3 regions of the Streptomyces sp. TE5632 genome follow, and region 1 is predicted to be linked to each of the others. Evidence: riboswitches for the same ligand, from Rfam matches in the RefSeq annotation. Region 1 holds a riboswitch; each other region holds the start of a gene.
The links. A riboswitch is a leader RNA that binds a small molecule or an ion and turns the genes downstream of it on or off. The one in region 1 is predicted to bind glycine.
Positions count from the first base shown of each region.

Region 2: another riboswitch for glycine. It lies ahead of gcvT (glycine cleavage system aminomethyltransferase GcvT); the one in region 1 lies ahead of cycA (D-serine/D-alanine/glycine transporter).
Region 3: another riboswitch for glycine. It lies ahead of gcvP (aminomethyl-transferring glycine dehydrogenase); the one in region 1 lies ahead of cycA (D-serine/D-alanine/glycine transporter).

Region 1 is NZ_JBSSEA010000003.1:6,257,254-6,262,493, forward strand. It holds gene cycA (D-serine/D-alanine/glycine transporter) at 1-1,401, opposite strand, end outside; glycine riboswitch at 1,723-1,814, opposite strand; glycine riboswitch at 1,815-1,911, opposite strand; gene ACVW19_RS33820 (YceI family protein) at 2,493-3,371, shown strand; partial or broken gene ACVW19_RS33825 (IS6 family transposase) at 3,529-4,009, shown strand; gene ACVW19_RS33830 (hypothetical protein) at 4,122-4,652, opposite strand; gene ACVW19_RS33835 (hypothetical protein) at 5,180-5,240, shown strand, end outside.
Region 2 is NZ_JBSSEA010000003.1:4,015,671-4,020,910, reverse strand. It holds gene ACVW19_RS23695 (enhanced serine sensitivity protein SseB) at 1-345, opposite strand, end outside; gene ACVW19_RS23690 (AAA family ATPase) at 427-1,092, opposite strand; glycine riboswitch at 1,310-1,407, shown strand; glycine riboswitch at 1,408-1,530, shown strand; gene gcvT (glycine cleavage system aminomethyltransferase GcvT) at 1,597-2,724, shown strand; gene gcvH (glycine cleavage system protein GcvH) at 2,888-3,265, shown strand; gene glyA (serine hydroxymethyltransferase) at 3,281-4,540, shown strand; gene ACVW19_RS23670 (L-serine ammonia-lyase) at 4,716-5,240, shown strand, end outside.
Region 3 is NZ_JBSSEA010000001.1:359,257-364,496, forward strand. It holds partial or broken gene gcvP (aminomethyl-transferring glycine dehydrogenase) at 1-1,408, opposite strand, end outside; glycine riboswitch at 1,581-1,677, opposite strand; gene ACVW19_RS01855 (PRC-barrel domain-containing protein) at 1,796-2,173, shown strand; gene ACVW19_RS01860 (DNA polymerase IV) at 2,293-3,648, opposite strand; gene ACVW19_RS01865 (MerR family transcriptional regulator) at 3,747-4,433, opposite strand; gene ACVW19_RS01870 (bifunctional nuclease family protein) at 4,652-5,125, opposite strand; gene ftsR (transcriptional regulator FtsR) at 5,210-5,240, opposite strand, start outside.

The DNA.
Region 1 (5,240 bases):
GACGAACCACACCGGGGTCACCAGCAGCGCCTGCAGGGTGTCCTCCTTCTGGGTCAGTGCCCAGACGAGGAACGCGAAGAAGGCGAGTACGACGTAGCACATGACGACGCCGCCAGGCATCTTGAACGTCGACGCCTCGTGCAGGTGAGGACGGCGCTTGCGGTACACCAGGTAGCAGATCAGGATGATCGACCAGACGAACATGAACAGCAGGGCCGAGATGGTGGTCACCAGCGTGAAGGCCTCGATGATCGAGTCGCCCATGGTGACCATGACGACACCGGGGAGCAGGAAGAGGCCGGACAGGAGCAGGGCGTTGACCGGTACCTTCCTGGAGGTGAGCTTGCCGAAACGGGCCGGCGCGTCGCCCTCCTGGGCCAGGCCGTAGACCATCCGTGAGGTGGAGTAGATGCCCGAGTTCGCGGACGAGGCAGCAGAGGTCAGCACCACGAAGTTGATCACGGAGGCGGCGATGCCGAGGCCGGCCAGTGTGAACATCACGACGAAGGGGCTGCGGTCCGCGCTGATCTGGCGCCAGGGTGTGACGGTGATGATCGCGATCAGGGCCACCACGTAGAACAGCATCACGCGTACCGGGATCGAGTTGATCGCCTTGGGCAGGTTCCGTTCCGGGTTCTTGGTTTCCGCCGCAGTGGTGCCGACCAGTTCGATGCCGACGAAGGCGAAGGTCGCGATCTGGAATCCCGCGACGAACCCCATGGGGCCGGTGGGGAAGAAGCCGCCGTCGTTCCAGAGGTTGGAGAAGCTCGCGGTGGCGCCCCCGGGTGCCTGGAAGCCGCCCAGTACCATGCCGAATCCGACGACGATCAGTGTCACGATGGCGATGATCTTGATCAGTGCGAACCAGAACTCGGTCTCACCGAACGCCTTCACCGTGGGCAGGTTCAAAACGATCAGCAGGACGACCGCCGCGAGTGCCGGGATCCACAGCGCGAGCCCTCCCCACCAGTACGACACGTACCCGGCGATCGCGATGACGTCGGCGACGCCGGTGACGATCCAGCAGAACCAGTAGGTCCACCCCGTGAAGAAGCCGGCCCACGGTCCGAGAAGGTCCGAGGCGAAGTCGGCGAAGGACTTGTAGCGCAGGTTGGAGAGCAGCAGCTCTCCCATCGCCCGCATCACGAAGAACAACATCGCGCCGATGATCATGTAAACGAAGATCACCGAGGGGCCGGCCAGTGAGATCGTCTTGCCCGACCCCATGAACAGGCCGGTGCCGATGGCGCCGCCGATCGCGATCAGCTGGATGTGCCGGTTGGACAACTGCCGGGAGAGGTGCTGTTCGCCCGCGGGGGAGGGGGGTTGTCCGGGCTCCGTCGCGGGCTCCGTCCCGGGTGCCGGGGCGGTGGTCGGGACGGCTTTGCTGCTGTCGTGCATGTGCGAACCTCGTGGATCTTTGGTGCGTGCGGGCCGTGACAGACGTGTCATGGGATGCGGCCGCACACGCATGGGAGGAGCGAGTGGGCACAAAGAGTCGGCATGAGTGGTGGGGCGGCCGGCGGGGTGCCGGGCACGCCGGACACGCCGGACACGCCTTCAAGGGGTGTGGGCCCATGAGGGAGGGCCGTGGGTGGGAAAGCCGGAGCTCAGTCGGGATGCCGACGGGCAGCCGGCGGCCGGCGGCGGGGTAACGAGAAAGCCATCGGGGGGTCCTCAAAGGTCGGGCACGGGCAGGAACCCGCGCTGCCGAGTGGAGCCTCCCCCTCTGTCATGGGGCCTGAGAGCTTCGCCGCGGAAGTTCGCGGCTTGCACCGTGGGCGAGGCGCGGGAGCGCCTGCTTTTCAGAGGTGCCTGCCCGAGCGGTAGGGGTGCCTGAGAGTTTCCGGGGAGGTGTTGCTCCTTCGGCGCCCGGGTCTGGCTGACCCGGTGCTCTCCCGCAGCGGGATGAGCGGCGATGTGAGGCTAGGCCCGCACCGGCAGCCGGTCAAGACCTGCGCGAACGTTGATCGTTTACTTCCGGGTAGGGCGGCGTTTCAGGATCGCGTGCACCTTCCCGCGGGTGCGGGCCGCTCCCGAAACCGGGTCGGCCCTGTGCGTCGGCCGCCGGGATCGTCCCCTTTTTGCGGCCGCGGACGTAGGCGAGCCGTTTGCCGTCGTGGCTCCGTACGGGGCATGGCCGTTTGGTGCGAACGCGAGGGGTGGCGGCGCCAAGAAGCCATCCCGAAGTCCCGCTTGAGGCAAGGTCACCGGACTCTGCGAAACCCGGGGCGGTTCAGGGTGTGGCTGGACAGATCAATCGACGACGGGTAGACAAGCGCACGAAGCTCCTGGCGGACACGGGTGATCTTGGTCGAGAACCCATCTACCAGGAGTTTCGTTGTCCCGTAGAGGCCTCCCCCGCCAACGCCCCGACCACGCGGCCAGGTTGAAAAGGATCAGGGTAATTGCCTATTGCATCCAAAGCCTCGGGGTGATCGAATATGCGTCCGGCGATCGGTGTTCTTGACGTTACGCAGAGGGTGTCGCACATGATGGGCCGCTGGTTGGCAAGCCGAACGAAACAGCATCAGACGGGCCCCCTGGCAGCTGTGCAGACTCCCTCGAATGCCGGAGTGCTGAGCTGCCGGATCCTCAGCCCGGCCAACGAGCCGGTGCCGCACGCCCGATTCGCGGTCAGCGACACCGTGGGACGCACCATGGTCGAGGGCGGGACGGACCCCTTCGGATCGTTCGTGGCCACAATTCCGGCGGGGGAGTACCGGCTCGCGGTGTTCGCCGAGGGGTACCTGCCGTACCGGGTGCCGTGCACGGTCACCGAGAACTCCCTGGCCTCGCTCGGCGATGTGACCCTGCGGGCGGCACAGCCGCTGGAGATGCCCGCGCCGGGCGACTGGGAGATCGATCTGGCGCACTCCTCGATCGCCTGCACCGCGCGGCACATCGGGGTGGCCCGGGTGCACGGCCGGTTCAACTCCTTCGCGGGGGTGGTGCGGATTACCGGTGACGCGACGCAGACGGCGATGCACGTGGTGATCGACGCGGGGTCCATCGACACCAATGTGAGGATGCGTGACGACCATCTGCGGTCGGCGGACTTCCTGGACGTGGCGCGGTTTCCGACCATCGAGTTCTACAGCGACCGGTTCGTGCCCCGGGGCGGCAATCGGTGGGACGTCATCGGCGAGCTGTGGCTGCGCGGGGTGGCGCGTACGGTCACGCTGGACATGGAATACCTCGGGCTCGGCAACGGCATGCAGGGCGAGGCCCGTGCGGCCTGCCGGGTCACCACCGAACTGCACCGCGACGACTTCCAGGTGAGCTGGCAGACGATGCTGGCGCGGGGTATCGCCGCCGTTGGCCCCACCATCCGGGTCGACATCGACGTGCAGGTCGTGCCCAAGAGCTGACCACCGACCTGGCGTTCGCTGTCCCGAAAGACGCCCGGCAAGGGCTCTTGTGAGCGAAGTGAGACATGTGCTGGTGCTGCCCGACCGCGAGTTTGCGGAAGCGGTGGCGGAGGCGCTCGGGGAGAGCTTCGGCGCCGACGAGGAGCCTCGGCTCGTCCGGGACGCCCAAGCCGGCGACAAGTGGCACCTGGACGAGGTCTTCGTGAAGGTCAACGGGGTGCGGTACCAGCTGCGGCGTGCGGTCGTCCAGGACGTCGCCGTCCTGGACGACCGCACGCAGTCCCGGCGCGACGCGACGGCCGCGAAGCGGTTCCTGGCCAAGCCGATGAAGAAGCAGTGCCGGGTGTCCCCGGGTGCTGGTCACCGACAGGCTCCGCTCCTGCGGCGTCGCCCACCGGGAGTTGACGCCCTCGGTCGAACACCGGCAGTCGAAGTGCCTCAACAACCTGGAGGAGGACTCCCACCAGCCCACCCGACAGCGCGAACGCGCAATGAAGGGCTTCCGTTCCGCCACCGGGACACAGCGGTTCCTGTCCGTGTCCAGCGCGATCTCACCGCACTTCAGGCCCCGACGCCACCGCCTCACCGCCCCTCAGCACCGCGCCGAGACGCACCGCCGCTTCGCGATTTGGAACCAGGACGCCGACAGCACCTGCCCGCCCGCCGAGGCCTGGCACCCCATCAGCCAGACACGCCATGGACAACTTGACAACGCTTCGGAGGCGACCTGCACGACGGCGGCCACAGCCGCTACTTGATCAGGGCGTTGGCCACGATGATCACCAGGCCGATCAGCATGTCGCCGGTTCCGGCCCGGAGCGAAGCCCCCCACCCACGGCCCGCGCGGCGCGCGGTCCACGCCCCCAAACCGGCGAGGAGCAAGGTGTTGAACACCAGTGCGGTGTTCACCGCCTCGGCCTCCGTCCACCAGGAGGGCATCGCGGTCAGCAGCAGCACGACGGTGGGAACAGCCGCCGCGACGACGGGCCACTCGGCGAGCATGGCGCGCAGCCCGACCCAGGAACCGCCGGGGTCCGCCGACATCCGGTGCGCGAGAACGTGGGCGTAACCGTGGGCGGCCGCAGAGGCGAGGGCGGTGAGCAGGACCCACACCGCGTCCGATCCAGGGTCGGTCTTCTCTCCGGGGGAGTCGAGGGCAGCCGCCAGCGCACTGGCCAGGACGAGCCCGTAGACGCCGCTGAGCAGCCGTGGTTCTGGCAGCCGCCGGCCCGCTGCCTGCGGGACAGCCGACTGGGGGAAACGGCGGGCACGGTGGTGCATCGCTACAGCCTCCGGTGGGAGGGTCGGAACAGGGCAATACGGCACCACATCGGAAGAGCGGTGCCTGGCTGCATACGTGAGCCGTGGTCCTGACTCAACTTCTGTGATGCGCAGAAGCAACGCCTTCTCCTGAAGCCTGCTCCATTTGCCCGACCTGCGGGACGGCGTGCGTGCCCTGGTTCGAACCCATGACGGGACCTGTGCCGCCTTTCGGGACCGCTCCTCGGCAGGGCGTCATCGGCAGTATCCGGCACGAGGTCCCCGATCGCTTCCTCACACGCGGAGACGGGCCCCCGGTACCGCGGGCCCGCAGCCGAGTCACCGCCCGGCGACAGGGGCCTCCATCCGCTGCCTGCGGGACGCCGTCACCGCGTGGACCAGCAAGCCCTTCGCCCGCAGCTCGGTGAGCAGGGCGGCGTGCAATCACGGCCAGACACCCGATTCGGTCCGGTCGCGAAGACGGCGCCATGCCGTGACACCGGAGCACCCCACCGCCTGTCGGCGGATTCGCCCGACATACTCGCCTGATGAGCGACAACGCGCAACCGGGCAGTTGGGATGCCCCGTGGTATCGAGTGCAGACGGAGC
Region 2 (5,240 bases), 2.2 Mb from region 1:
CGGCGGCAGACCCCGCGCGAACTCCACCGCGGGCGCGACGGTGAACGACATGTGGGAGCCGACCACCTGGCGGAACTGTTCCTCGGAGCTGAAGACCGGGACGTACGCCTGTCCCTCGATCTCCAGGGTGGGCAGGTCCAGCGGGCCGCTGTGCGGGCCGCCGCCGTTCGGCAGCGGAACCCAGACGAAGCTCCTGCCCAGCACCTCGATGATCCGGCCGTCCGCCGAGGGGACGCCGAGGGAGGCGGAGAGCACCTCCTCCAACTCATTGCCGGGCCATCCTCCGTGCGGATGGGGGTGAGTCTGTGCCGGGAAGTCCGCGGAGAAGCCCGCCGGGAAGTCCATCTGCCTACCGCCTGCCTGGAACCACTGCTGTGGCTGAAAAGGCTAACCGCTGCCGCGCCGGGGCCGTCAGCCGTGCGGCCGTCAGCCCGTGAAGTCGATGCGGCGCAGCGCGTTCGCCGCGTCCCGGTCGACCAGGATCGCCGAGCCGCAGCCCGCGGGCGGGGCGCCGCGCTCCACGGACCGCAGCAGCCGGTCGACGGCGGTGCGGTGCCGCAGGAAGGCGTACCGGGAGACGCCGCGGCCGCGCTCACGCTGACCGTCCAGCGCCTGCTCCGGGAGGACGTCGAGCAGCAGCAGATGCAGCCCCGCACCCCGGCGGCGGGCCTCGCGGGCCAGCCAGCGGCGCACCCAGGCGTGGGTACCGCAGTCGTGCACGACGACCCCCTCGCCGGTGCGCAGGGCACGGCTCAGCCCGGCGTAGTGGTCGAGGCGGACCAGGGGCCGGTACACCGCGTACGGCAGGAGGCGCGGCATGCGGCGGTCCCAGCGGTCGCGGGTGTCCTGGGAGTCGATCCGGGTACCGCGCACCGCGCGCCGCATCAGCGTGGATTTCCCGCTGCCGGGCAGTCCGGTGACCACGACGAGGTCGCGGGGGCCGAAGAGCAGGGCGTGCGGACTGCGGCCGGCGCACTCGCGCAGGTCGCGGACGACGGGCGCCGGCAGCGCGCCGCGGGCCTCCCCGGCCGAGGGGGCCTGCTGCCCGGGCGGCGCGACACCCGTGGTGGCGTACGCCGTGGTCCTGTTCACCGTGAGTCCTCCCCTGGGGCAGGCGCCTGAGCACCGTCCCCGCCGAGTGTAAAGAGAAGGTAACGGCGGAGCCTCTTCATTCCGTCCGTTTCCCGACACAGACCTGTCACAGCCGTCCGTACAGGCTTGAACACCCTGTGCGTACGAGAGAAAGGTCCCCCTGCCGAAGCCTCGCGATGCGTGCAATGATGAGCGCGCCAACTGCATACCGGCCGTTTGAATCCGCGCGGGAGAGTCCCTGGCACGTTTCGCCGGGGCGCCGAAGGAGCAAGTACCTCCCTTGAATCTCTCAGGCACCGTTACCGCGCGGGCCAGGCACATCTGAAAAGCGGGCCGCCGTGCGAGTTCCCGGCGGCTCCACCCAAGGTGCAAGCCGTGACGTCCCCTGCGCGGACGGTCATGGCGAACCTCTCAGGTTCCGATGACAGATGGGGAGGAACGTCCTCACCCTCCCCGTGCTCGGCCCCGGCCGGCGGGGACCCCATCGCCCTGGGAGACCGACCGATGAGCAGTACCGAACTTCGCCGGACAGCGCTCGACGCCCTGCATCGTTCGCTCGGCGCCACGATGACCGACTTCGCCGGCTGGGACATGCCCCTGCGCTACGGCTCCGAGCGCGACGAGCACAACGCCGTGCGCACGAAGGCGGGCCTCTTCGACCTCTCGCACATGGGCGAGATCACCGTCACCGGCCCGCAGGCGGCGCGGTTCCTGGACTACGCCCTGATCGGCAACATCGGGACCGTCAAGCCCGGCCGCGCCCGCTACACCATGATCTGCGGCGAGGACGGCGGCATCCTGGACGACCTGATCGTCTACCGGCTCGGTGAGGCCGAGGCCCCCGAGTACCTGGTCGTCGCCAACGCCTCCAACGCCCAGGTGGTGCTGGACGCCCTCGTGGAGCGGTCGGCGGGCTTCGACGCCGAGGTCCGCGACGACCGCGACGCGTACGCGCTGATCGCGGTGCAGGGCCCCGAGGCCGCCGGCATCCTCAAGACCTTGACCGACGCCGACCTGGACGGCCTGAAGTACTACGCCGGCCTGCCCGGCGCGGTCGCCGGCGTCCCCGCGCTCATCGCCCGTACCGGCTACACCGGCGAGGACGGCTTCGAGCTGTTCGTCGCGCCGGAGCACGCGGTCGAGGTGTGGCAGGCGCTGACCAGGGCGGGCGAGGGCGTGGGGCTGGCCCCGTGCGGGCTGGCCTGCCGGGACACGCTGCGCCTGGAGGCCGGCATGCCGCTGTACGGCAATGAGCTGAACGCCTCGCTGACGCCGTTCGACGCCGGGTTCGGCCGGGTCGTGAAGTTCGAGAAGGAGGGCGACTTCGTGGGCCGTGCCGCCCTGACCGAGGCCGCCGCCCGCGCCGAGCGGACCCCGCCCCGCGCTCTGGTGGGTCTGGTCGCCGAGGGTCGCCGGATCCCGCGCGCCGGGTACCCGGTGGTGGCCGGCGGCGAGGTGATCGGCGAGGTCACCTCCGGCGCGCCCGCACCGACGCTGGGCAAGCCGATCGCGATGGCGTACGTCGACGTGGCGCACTCCGCGCCGGGTACCCCGGGCGTGGGCGTGGACATCCGTGGCAGCCACGAGCCGTACGAGGTCGTGGCGCTGCCGTTCTACCAGCGGCAGAAGTGACACCGTCGTAGGACGTGGGTCGCGTACACAGCCGCATCGGCCGGTCCCGTAACCTCCCACCCCCTTCACCCCCCCTTCACCCCCCTTCACTCCCTTCACCCCCTTCACTCCCTTTCGTCGCCGTCGATCCCGGCGGTCCCTCGCACACAGGAGGATCCAGATCATGAGCACCCCCCAGCAGCTGCGTTACAGCAAGGAACACGAGTGGCTGACGGCCGCCGAGGACGGCGTGTCGACGATCGGCATCACGGAGCACGCGGCCAACGCGCTCGGCGACATCGTGTTCGTCCAGCTCCCCGGGGTCGGCGACACCGTGACCGCGGGTGAGACCTGCGGCGAGCTGGAGTCGACCAAGTCGGTCAGCGACCTGTACTGCCCGGTCACCGGCGAGGTCACCGAGGTCAACGAGGACGTGGTGAACGACCCGTCGCTGGTGAACTCGGCCCCCTTCGAGGGCGGCTGGCTGTTCAAGGTGCGGGTGAGCGACGAGCCGGCCGACCTGCTCTCGGCCGCCGAGTACGACGCCTTCGTCCAGGGCTGAGGAGGACGTAACCCCATGTCGCTTCTGAACACCCCGCTGCACGAGCTCGACCCGGCCGTCGCGGCGGCGGTCGACGCCGAGCTGCACCGTCAGCAGTCCACCCTCGAGATGATCGCCTCGGAGAACTTCGCCCCGGTCGCGGTCATGGAGGCCCAGGGCACGGTCCTCACCAACAAGTACGCCGAGGGCTACCCCGGCCGCCGCTACTACGGCGGCTGCGAGCACGTCGACGTGATCGAGCAGATCGCCATCGACCGGGTCAAGGAACTCTTCGGCGCCGAGCACGCCAACGTGCAGCCGCACTCGGGTGCGCAGGCCAACGCCGCCGCGATGTTCGCGCTGCTCAAGCCCGGCGACACGATCATGGGCCTGAACCTCGCGCACGGCGGGCACCTGACCCACGGCATGAAGATCAACTTCTCCGGCAAGCTCTACCACGTGGTCGCGTACCACGTGGACGACACCGGAGTCGTCGACATGGCCGAGGTCGAGCGGCTGGCCAAGGAGAGCAAGCCGAAGCTGATCGTCGCCGGCTGGTCGGCGTACCCGCGTCAGCTGGACTTCGCCGCGTTCCGCCGGATCGCGGACGAGGTCGGCGCGTACCTCATGGTCGACATGGCGCACTTCGCCGGTCTGGTCGCGGCGGGCCTGCACCCGAACCCGGTCCCGCACGCCCACGTCGTCACCACGACCACGCACAAGACGCTCGGCGGTCCGCGCGGCGGTGTGATCCTCTCCACGGCCGAACTGGCCAAGAAGATCAATTCCGCGGTCTTCCCCGGCCAGCAGGGCGGCCCGCTGGAGCACGTGATCGCGGCCAAGGCGGTCGCCTTCAAGGTCGCCGCGTCCGAGGACTTCAAGGACCGGCAGCGCCGCACCCTGGAGGGTGCCCGCATCCTGGCCGAGCGCCTGGTCAAGGACGACGTCAAGGCCGTGGGCGTGGACGTGCTGTCCGGCGGCACGGACGTGCACCTGGTCCTGGTCGACCTGCGCGACTCCGAGCTGGACGGGCAGCAGGCCGAGGACCGTCTCCACGAGGTCGGCATCACCGTCAACCGCAACGCGATCCCGAACGACCCGCGCCCGCCGATGGTCACCTCGGGTCTGCGGATCGGCACGCCCGCCCTGGCCACCCGCGGCTTCACGGCCGAGGACTTCGCCGAGGTGGCGGACGTGATCGCCGAGACGCTCAAGCCGTCTTACGACGTCGACGCGCTCCGGGCCCGGGTGACGGCGCTCGCCGAGAAGTACCCGCTGTACCCGGGTCTGAAGTAGTTTCGCATTTTTCGCAATTTCGTACGCTTTTGTTCGTACGGGCGGGGCATCGCGCACACTGGACCGGTGAGCACGGTGCCCCGCACCATGCACCGCACGCATCCAGCGCCGGATCTCCCTTCCCGGCCCTTCCCCGGCGGACAGCGCCGTCCGCCGAACCCCTAGGAGTCCTCCCGTGGCCCTCTCGGTCTTCGACCTCTTCTCGATCGGCATCGGCCCGTCCAGCTCGCACACGGTCGGCCCGATGCGGGCCGCCCGCATGTTCGCCCGGCGGCTGGACAACGAGGGCCTGCTGGACTCGGTCGCCTCGGTCCGGGCGGAGCTGTACGGCTCGCTGGGCGCCACCGGCCACGGCCACGGCACCCCCAAGGCGGTGCTGCTCGGCCTGGAGGGCGACTCGCCCCGCACGGTGGACGTGGAGACGGCCGACGAGCGGGTGGAGAAGATCAGGGAATCGGGCCGCCTGCGGCTGCTCGACGACCACGAGATCGCGTTCTCCTTCGACGACGACCTGGTGCTGCACCGCCGCAAGGCACTCCCCTACCACGCGAACGGCATGATCCTCCGGTCCTTCGACGCGTCCGGCGCCGAGGTGCTGTCGAAGACGTACTACTCGGTGGGCGGCGGCTTCGTCGTCGACGAGGAGGCGGTGGGCGCGGACCGCATCAAGCTCAACGACACGGTCCTGAAGTACCCCTTC
Region 3 (5,240 bases), on a different contig from region 1:
GCAGCAGGGCGTCCGGCAGGGTGTCGGGCGCCGCCGCGTCCAGGGTCTCGACGTCGGCCTCGACGCCGAAGGCGCTCCACACGGCGGCGAGCCGGGCCCGTGTGGTGGTCTCGTCGCAGGCGATCGAGACGTGGTCGGCGTCGACGAGAAGCAGGTTGACGCCGTTGTCCCGCGCGGCGGCGACGACCTCGGCACCCCGCCCCGGGACCCGCACGGTCAGCGTGTCGAAGTAGGAGCCGTGGACGATCTCCACGCCGCCGGCCCGGAGCCCTTCGGCGAGGACGGTCGCGTAACGGTGGGTGCGCCACGCGATGGTGCGCAATCCTTCGGGACCGTGGTAGACGGCGTACATCCCGGCCATCACGGCGAGCAGCACCTGGGCGGTACAGATGTTGCTGGTGGCCTTCTCACGGCGGATGTGCTGCTCACGGGTCTGGAGCGCGAGCCGGTAGGCCTGGTTTCCGTCCGCGTCGACGGAGACACCGACGAGCCGTCCGGGCAGGCTGCGCGCCATCTTCTCGTGCACGGCCATGTATCCGGCGTGCGGCCCGCCGAAGCCCATGGGCACACCGAAGCGCTGTGTCGTGCCGACCGCGATGTCCGCGCCGAGTTCGCCGGGCGACGTCAGCAGCGTGAGGGCGAGCAGGTCGGCGGCGACGGTGACCAGCGCGCCCAGCTCGTGCGCCCGGTCGATCACCGGCTTGATGTCGCGTACGGCTCCGGAGGCGCCCGGGTACTGGATCAGCACGCCGTTGATCCCGCGCTCGGCGATCTCGGCGGGGATGCCCTCGCTCAGGTCGGCGACGACGACCTCGACGCCGGTCGGCTCGGCACGGGTCTCGATCACGGCGATCGTCTGCGGCAGCGCGTCCGCGTCGACCAGGAACAGGCCGTTCTTGTTCTTGCCCATGCGCCGCGACAGCGCCATCGCCTCGGCGGCGGCCGTGCCCTCGTCGAGCAGTGAGGCCCCGGAGGTCGGCAGGCCGGTCAGTTCGGCGACCATGGTCTGGAAGTTCAGCAGTGCCTCGAGCCGTCCCTGCGAGATCTCCGGCTGGTACGGCGTGTAGGCCGTGTACCAGGCGGGGTTCTCCATCACGTTGCGCAGGATGACGGGCGGCGTGAAGGTCCCGTAGTACCCGAGCCCGATCATGGAGCCGAGCACCTCGTTGCGGTCGGCCAGCGATCGGAGTTCGGCCAGCACCTCGGGCTCGGTCCGGGCGCCCGGCAGGTCGAGCGCGTCGGCGTTCTTGATCACATCCGGGACCGCCGCGGCCGTCAGCTCGTCGAGCGAGCCGTAGCCGACCTGCGCAAGCATTTTGGCGCGGGCCTCGTGGTCGGGGCCGATGTGACGCTGCTCGAAGGGCGTTCCCTGTTCGAGCTCGGAGAGGGGAATGCGGTGGGCGGTCATTGCGGAGGCCTCCTGGTCTGACGACCTTCGAGGGGCACCATGACGGGTGCCCGGACGGCCTCCCCCTCTGTCATCTCAACCTGAGAGCTTCACCGGACCGCCGCAGGGCGTCCGGCTTTCACCGTCGGTGAGAGCGGGAGCCGTCGACACCCGCTCTGCTTTCCAGAGTGACCTCGTCCATGCGGTACGTGGGCCTGAGAGTTTCCGGGGAGGATTTGCTCCTTCGGCGTCCTCCGATGGTGTCCGGAGGACTCTCCCGCACGGGGTCAGCAGCCGCTGCCAGCGTACCAGCGAGGGCAACCCCCGGACCTTCGAGTGGCCGCCGGACCAATTGTGCCGTTTCGTAGTGCTGACGAATGATTGCGGATTGCGACCAGTGGAGGGCCCGTGCAGACCGACATCGATCCGCGCAACCTGATCGGCCGCAAGGCGTTCGACCGCAACGGAACCCGGATCGGCACCATCGACGAGGTCTATCTCGACGACGCCACCGGCGTACCCGAGTGGGCGGCGATACGCACCGGCTTGTTCAGCAGGGACGCCTTCGTCCCCCTGGAGCCGAGCGAGCTGATCGACGGCAGCCTCCACATTCCCTTCGAACGCGCCCTGATCAAGGACGCCCCCGACTTCGGCGTGGGCCGCCACCTCTCCCCGGAGCAGGAACTCCAGCTCTACCACCACTACGGTCTGGACATCTCCGCGCCTCCCCCGCTTCCGGACCACGACTTCGGCAAACTCGCCGACCGCGACGACCGCCCGGCCTGACGGCCCCCGGAGTCGGGAGCACGAAGCCCGCGGCCCCCTCACACCTGCGAGTGCCCCGGATCCATGCCCCCGGGACTCGCCCCCGAGCCGTCGCTAGTCTCCGCGCCGACCCGCGGCCTCTAGCTCTCCCCGGGACTTCGATCCACCAGTGGCAGCGGGTCCGCCGGTTGCAGGGCCGGGTCGTCGGTACGGAAGGTCTTCACCCGTCCCACCGCCGAGTCGGGCGTCTCGAACCGGACCGTGACCCGCCCCAAGCCGCTGCCCTGGACCCACCCGTGCCCGTACTCGGTGTGCCGTACATCGTGCCCGGCCGGCCAGCGCCGCTCCGCGCTCGTCCGCTGCTCTTCCTCCGTGGGTGCGGCCATCTGGCCCTCCTCGCCCGGCGACTCCTCCCCCCTGCCTCCCGCCGCCTGTGCGAACAAGTCCTCCTGGGTGTAGTCCGCGAGTCCGCTGACTCCCACGCCCAGCAGCCGTACTCCGCCTGTCGTGTCGACCGAGTCCAGCAGCCGCGCCGCCGCCTCGCGCACCACCGCCAGATCGTCCGTGGGCCCTCGCAGCGTCTCGGACCGGGTGAGCGTCGAGAAGTCGTAGCGCCGCACCTTCAGCACGATGGTCCGTCCCGCCAGCCCCGCTCCCCGCAGTCTGCGCACACAGCGGTCGGCGAGCCGTCGTACCTCTGTGCCGACCCGCACCCGGTCGTGAATGTCCACGTCATACGTGTCCTCGACCGACACCGACTTCGTCTCCCGCTCGGCCACCACGGGCCGTTCGTCCCGTGCCAGAGCCATGGCGTACAGCGCGTGTCCGTGTGCCTTGCCGAGCAACCGCACCAGCTCGTCCTCCCCGGCCTCGGCGAGCTCGTCGACCGTGTGGATCCCGGCCCTGCGCAGGTGGTCACCGGTGGCGGGCCCCACTCCCGGCAGCGTCCTGACCGGGAGCGGCGCCAGCAGGGCCCGCTCCCTCCCCGGCTCGATGAGCACCAGCCCGTCGGGCTTCGCCTGCTCCGAGGCGATCTTCGCCAGCATCTTGGAGGCGGCGAGCCCGACGGACCCTGTGAGCCCGGTGACCGCCCGTATGTCCGCGCGCAGTCTTGCCCCGGCCAGCCGGGCCGATCGCTCGTCCCAGGCCGCCCCGCCGGCCTCCAGGTCCACGAACGCCTCGTCCAGGCTCAAGGGCTCCACCAGCGGCGACAGCGCCCGCAGCAGCCCCATCACCTGGTCGCTGATCGACCGGTAGAACGCGAAGCGCGGCACGAGATACGCCGCGTTCGGCGCGAGCCGCCGCGCCTGCGCCATGGGCAGCGCGGAACGCACGCCGAAGAGCCGGGCCTCGTACGAGGCGGTGGCGACCACTCCACGCGGTCCGAGCCCGCCCACCACCACGGCTTTCCCTCGCAGGCTCGGCTTGGACGCCTGCTCCACCGAGGCGAAGAAGGCATCCATGTCGAGATGCAGGATGGTAGGCGCGGATCTCACATCTCCGATGCTGCCCTACGCCACTGACAATGCCCTGCCGCACGGGCCGGCCACCGGCCGCCCCGGACGACACGGGCCGCTCAGCCGGCCCCGACGGCTCAGACCGCGCGGTTCCTCCGCCGCGCCAGCTCGTCCGCCGGGTTGGGCCCGATCAGCGTCTCCCCGGTGTCGACACGCTCCCCGTGCAACTGGGACAGCGCGCTCTCGACATCCCGCCACACCACACCGACGGCGATCCCGAAAATCCCCTGGCCGCCCTGGAGCAGGGCATGGACCTCATCCGGCGTGTCGCACTCGTAGACCGTGGCGCCGTCGCTCATCAGCGTCATGCGCTCCAGGTCTCGGAAGCCTCGCTCCCGCAGATGCTGGACGGCGGTACGAATGTTCTGCAGCGACACGCCCGTGTCCAGGAACCGCTTGACGATCTTCAGGACGACGACGTCCCGGAAGCTGTACAGCCGCTGTGTCCCGGAGCCGTGCGCGGGCCGCACACTTGGCTCGACCAGGCCCGTGCGAGCCCAGTAGTCCAGTTGCCGGTAGGTGATGCCGGCGGCCGCGCAGGCCGTGGGGCCGCGATAGCCGATCTCCTCGGACACCATGGACCTCGTCGCCCCTCCGCTGCTCGGCACGGCCGCCGGCCGCTGCGGAGCATGATCGGCCGCACTGCCGTGATGGGCATACGCCCCGCTCGCGCGGAGCTGAGCGCCTGGGTGAGGGTACGGACCGCTCGCCCCGAGACCGTGTCCGGGGGCGCCCCCAGCTGTACCGTCGCCGGTGCTTCTCACGCCGACCTCCGTCCTCGACCTGCCTCCTCGACGGTAGGCAGTCACCAAGGGTGCGTCAACGATCGCCACACTCGGCACGCCGAGTGATAATCACCCTAAGAGTGGTTTCCCGTGCCCCACCGCGGGGAAAGGCTAGCCGAATGCCTTCTGCGCGGGGCGTGCGACGCCCTCGCGCACCACCGGTCCGAGCGGGAATCCGGCGGGACGGTCACCGCCGCTCACTGGCTGCTGGAGCCGAAGTCCTCCGGCGAGATCTGGTCGAGGAACTCGCGGAACTTCTCCACCTCGTCCTCCTGCTCGTCCGGGATGGCGATCCCCGCGTCGTCGAGGACTGTGTCACTGCCGTAGATCGGCGTCCCCGTGCGCAGCGCCAGCGCTATGGCGTCGGACGGCCGGGCACTCACCTCCACGCCGCTGGCGAAGACCAGCTCCGCGTAGAAGACCCCCTCGCGCAAATCCGTGATGCGCACTTCCGTGAGCTCTTGGCCGACGGCTTCCAGCACGTCCTTGAAGAGGTCGTGGGTCAGCGGGCGCGCCGGAGCCATGCCCTGCTGGGCGAAGGCGATGGCCGTGGCCTCCCCCGGCCCGATCCAGATGGGGAGGTACCGGTCGCCTCCCACTTCGCGCAGCAGCACGATCGGTTGGTTCGAGGGCATTTCGACCCGGACACCTACGACATCGAGCTCGTTCACACAGCAACCCTAGGCCGTGCCCGGGACGTTTGGGTAGTCGGGCCGGGATCAGGTGGCCGATCCGGTCCCCCGATCCCGTGCCCCTCAGGGCAGCCGCACCCCGAGCGCCGAGCTC